One region of the Paenibacillus sp. J22P165 genome, then DNA from elsewhere that is predicted to be linked to it. Evidence: riboswitches for the same ligand, from Rfam matches in the RefSeq annotation. Region 1 holds a riboswitch; the other holds the start of a gene.

Region 1 (2,204 bases):
TCGGCAATATTTTTTCTAACGTCTCGATGATAAGCCTGCTCTCTGTAACTGATTTATTGTTCGCATATTCCGCATACAGGGCGTTAAACTTCGCTACATCCCCCTGCGCATTCAAAATCCGTGATTTCTTCTGAGCTTCGGCATTTTCAAGCAGTGCTTGAGCGTTACCGCGCTCCCTTGGCAGGATATCATTTTCGTATTTCGTCGCCACGTTAATTTTCGTGTTTTTCTCTTCACGTGCATTGGTTACATCTTTAAAAGCATTTTGCACATCGCCTGCTGGCGGCTCGATATCTTGGAACTTCAAATCGACAATATGAATACCTGTTTGATATTTGGTTTGCATGTCAATCAATCGTTCTTTGACCTTGCCTTGGACCTCGGTCTTACCTTCAGTTATGGCAAAGTCTAAGGCTGTAGCACCAATAACTGAACGAATTGCTGCACTCGCGGAGTTGCGAAGGAACAATTCAGCATTATCAATATTGTACAAGTAGTTACGCATGTCACTGATATTCCATTCCACAACAGCATCAGCGGACAAAATATTTTCATCCCCCGTAATCATCATCGCTTCTTCTTCTACGGGAGTAATTTTACCACCCACTTCACGGAAGCCAATTTGGATGCGTTGTGTCTTTTTAGCAGGAAGGACAATGACCTGTTGAATCGGAAAAGGGAGTTTAAAGTGCAGCCCAGCTTCCTTCTCGGTCGTATATTTGCCTAATGTTAAAATAGCCGCTTTCTCATGCTCCTGTACCGTGTAGAAGGTGGAAGATCCGAAAATAAGGGCGAGAACGATAACAAGGCCGATAACAATTTTGGTCATCAAGCCTGGCGGGAGGGAAGAGGGTCTTCGTCGATCGGGTTCTGGCAGTACAAATGGTTCCATGGCAAACACCCCTTAATATAAGATTTACTGATATGCTATACGGGAAGTTTTGGAAATGGTTTCAATAGGGAGACGTAATTCTCAGCATGCTGAGAAAGGACAGGTCGATGGCAAGTGGAGATGGAAAATTGTTATTTCCAAGAGTTGGTTGTCATGCTATGATATTGAGTAATTGCATACGAATGAATCCCTAGGGGCGCCGAGAGGCTGAGACAGTGTAGACTGAACCCTTTGAACCTGATCTGGTTTATGCCAGCGGAGGAAAGTGGAACGAGCTTTGGAGCCAATTTAATCGCTATTTATGATTAGGCAGCCTACAACCACTTTTCTGAGGAAAGTGGTTTTTTTGTGTTTCACGACGATGTCAGGATCGTTGTTTGCATATGAGGATAGGGGATGTTTGCTGGAGAGGAAGTGAGCGATAGGTGTCGGAGAAAGAGTTGCATGTCATATCGGACGGGAAGATTTCATGGTCTGAACTGGCAAAGATTGCGCTTGAGATTTACCCGTATATCACGGCGATCCATATTCGGGAGAAAATGAAGTCCTTGGACGAAGTGTTTATCGGTGTGCAGTACTTATTGGAGAAAGGGATTCCAGCTAAGCGTGTGTACGTCAACGGATTTCCTTCTATTGCTCTAGCCTTGCAGACAGGCGGGGTTCAGCTCCCAGGCACGACGCCATCGCTCGTTATTCAAGATGAATTATGCCGGGGGATACAACGAATCGGAGTGTCCGTGCATCATGCAGACGAGGCAAAATGGCGTGAAAAAGAGGGGGCCGACTATGTCATGTTCGGTCATATTTTTGCAACAAACTCCAAGCAAGGAGTGCCGCCTAGGGGTTTGGAGCAGTTAAGACAAGTAGTTAACGAGGTTAACATTCCTGTTATTGCGATAGGCGGGATGACGCCTGCGAGGGTAAAGTCCGTTCTGGATGCAGGAGCATCTGGAATCGCGGTGATGAGCGGAGTATGGGAAGCGGCGGATCCTCTGGGAGCCGTGCTGGCTTATAAAGATCAGCTTAGACAGATTGAGGTGAGTTGAATGTCAGTAACAAGATCAGATGTCATCATCATTGGCGGTGGCGTTATTGGTACATCTATCGCGTATTTCTTAGCGAAAAGAGGGAAATCCGTCACGCTGCTAGAGCGCAGCCAGCTAGGCACGGAAGCCTCGGCTGCCGCAGCAGGCATGCTCGGCGCGCAGTCCGAGATGGAAGACACGGGCGCCCTGTTCCAGTGGGCGCGCCTGAGTAGATCGATGTTCCCCGAGCTCAGCGGGGAACTTCGAGAACTCACGGGCATCGACAT
Region 2 (2,204 bases), on a different contig from region 1:
CATCGTAAGTGGAGGTCCATCTGCCAATACCTGTCCTTCCGGTGTCAGGATGATCAACCGATCGAGCAGATCCAGCATGCCGCTAATTTTGTGCTCTACGATGAGGAGGGTTTTGTTCTCGCTTATCGTCCGAATCGTATCCCAGACTTGCTTCGTACCCTCATCATCCAGCAAAGCCGTAGGCTCGTCGAGAAAGAGCACCTCTGGCTCTAACGCTAGCACACTGGCAATGGCCAATCGCTGCTTCATTCCTTGTGAAAGCATACTGATCAGCGTGTGTGCATCCGGCAAATGTAACCCAACATGGTTTAAATAATGGCGAATGCGCGCAGGCATCTCCTCCCGCGGCACTTCCTGATTTTCCAGCACAAACGCTATCTCTTCGTCGACATAGGGCATGCAAAACTGCGTATCAGGATCCTGAAACACATAACCCCATCGGCCTGGCCTGTTAATCTCATCCACTTTGAGCGGAAGCTCAATCATGTCCGGGACAATGCCGCTTAGCACCTGAAGCAACGTCGATTTGCCGCAGCCGCTAGGTCCAAGGAGCAGTACCTTTTCACCAGGCTTGATGGAAAAGGAAACCCCCTGAAAAATCAGGGGGGCGTCATCGCCGGGATATTTTAACCGTAGATTCGTAACGCTCATTCCTTCACTCATCTGTTTACCCCAGTACGTCGTAATCTTTTTTGGAAACGGGACGAATTAGATTCAGTACACCCGTGCGAGACAATGCGCTCGTCAAATAGTACGCGAACACGCCTGCAATCAGCGCGCTGCCCAATAGTCGCAAACTAATGAACAATATGTAATTCCAGAAGGTTAGCTGCTCTATATAGCCATAGTAAGTATCCACAAAGATAGACATGATTGCTGATGCGAAGGATGCCAGAATCGTTACCCCTACAGTCGTGCGGCGATAGCGGAATGCAGCAAATACCAGCTCTGCTCCAAGCCCTTGAAGCACACCGAATACGAGCGTCCCAACTCCCCAATGACCGCCATACAGGGCCTCAATCGTGGCAGCAGCCACTTCTGCCAGCAGCGCAACCCCTGGTTTGCGAATAACGAGGAAAGCAAACGTCGCGGCCATGAACCACATGCCATAACTTAACTGCTCTGCGTGCAAGCCCAGCGGTTTCATCAGATCGTAAAATGGTCCCCAAATCCGATAAATCACACCGAACACTGCCGAGATCACAATCGTGATCAAAATATCGGTCAGCTTCAACCCTTGTTTACTTGCTTCCTTTTGCACCATCTTCTACTCGACTCCTTTTCTCAATTCCTATTTGTCAATGAGATAGGCGAACACGCCAACCTTGGATGTATGTCTTCATCGCCCCCGAAAGGACAAAAAAAGCCCACCGGATTAACGGCAGGCTTGAACATTCGTGCAAAAAAAGCACATAAGGTCTCTACGCTGGCATTATCCAGATCAGATTAACGGTCAGTGGCATAGGGCCACTATCTCAGCCTGACTTCATCAAGCACCCGTGTTGCTATTCATTTGGCTTAACTGTAGCGGATTAACTGCCTTTTGGCAATCCTTTTTTTTCCAAGAGTTGTCCACGCAAGGCTTATTTCTCGATTAAATGCTTCAGATCCTGCGTTAACTCGTTCAATTGACGGATGCTGTCTACGATATCCTGTACGCGATGCTGCTGCACTTCGGCGCTCGCCAACACTTCCTGAACGGATGCTGCCGACTCTTCCGTAATCGCTGCAACAGATGTCATTTCTTCCGCGACGTGTTGCGAAGATACCTGCAACTGTTGATTCATGCGCTGCAAATGCGCAGCTTGCTCCATGACTTCCGCTGTATTTGTGTTGATAACCTCGAACAATTGGTTCACGTTATCTGTCGAATTTTTCCCTGACTCTACGGCTTTCATCCCAACGGCTACCTTCTCAACCGCTGTCACAACTTTCGTCTGAATGGAGCCAAGAATTTCCGAAATATCGGTCGATGCTATGTGGGCGTTCTGAGCCAACTTTCGAATTTCGTTCGCAACTACGGAGAAACCTTTCCCATGTTCGCCTGCGCGAGCCGCTTCGATCGAAGCATTCAGCGACAAAAGATTCGTCTGGTTGGCGATGTCCGCGATAGTGGAAACGATGTTCTCAATTTTCACATTCTCTTCGTTCACTTCATTCATGATATCGGCGGTTTCTGTCACGATAAGGGTAATATCATTGAT

The links. Region 1 has a riboswitch for thiamine pyrophosphate ahead of AC58QM_RS00365 (thiamine phosphate synthase). Riboswitches for the same ligand answer to the same signal wherever they lie in the genome.
Region 2: linked by a shared signal. The riboswitch ahead of AC58QM_RS25475 (ECF transporter S component) and the one ahead of AC58QM_RS00365 (thiamine phosphate synthase) in region 1 are both predicted to bind thiamine pyrophosphate.

What each region holds. Positions count from the first base shown of each region.
Region 1 covers NZ_JCAUAP010000001.1:85,590-87,793, forward strand. The annotation lists gene hflK (FtsH protease activity modulator HflK) at 1-892, opposite strand, end outside; TPP riboswitch at 1,075-1,173, shown strand; gene AC58QM_RS00365 (thiamine phosphate synthase) at 1,318-1,938, shown strand; gene thiO (glycine oxidase ThiO) at 1,939-2,204, shown strand, end outside.
Region 2 covers NZ_JCAUAP010000010.1:213,952-216,155, forward strand. The annotation lists gene AC58QM_RS25470 (ABC transporter ATP-binding protein) at 1-663, opposite strand, end outside; gene AC58QM_RS25475 (ECF transporter S component) at 668-1,264, opposite strand; TPP riboswitch at 1,401-1,511, opposite strand; gene AC58QM_RS25480 (methyl-accepting chemotaxis protein) at 1,584-2,204, opposite strand, start outside.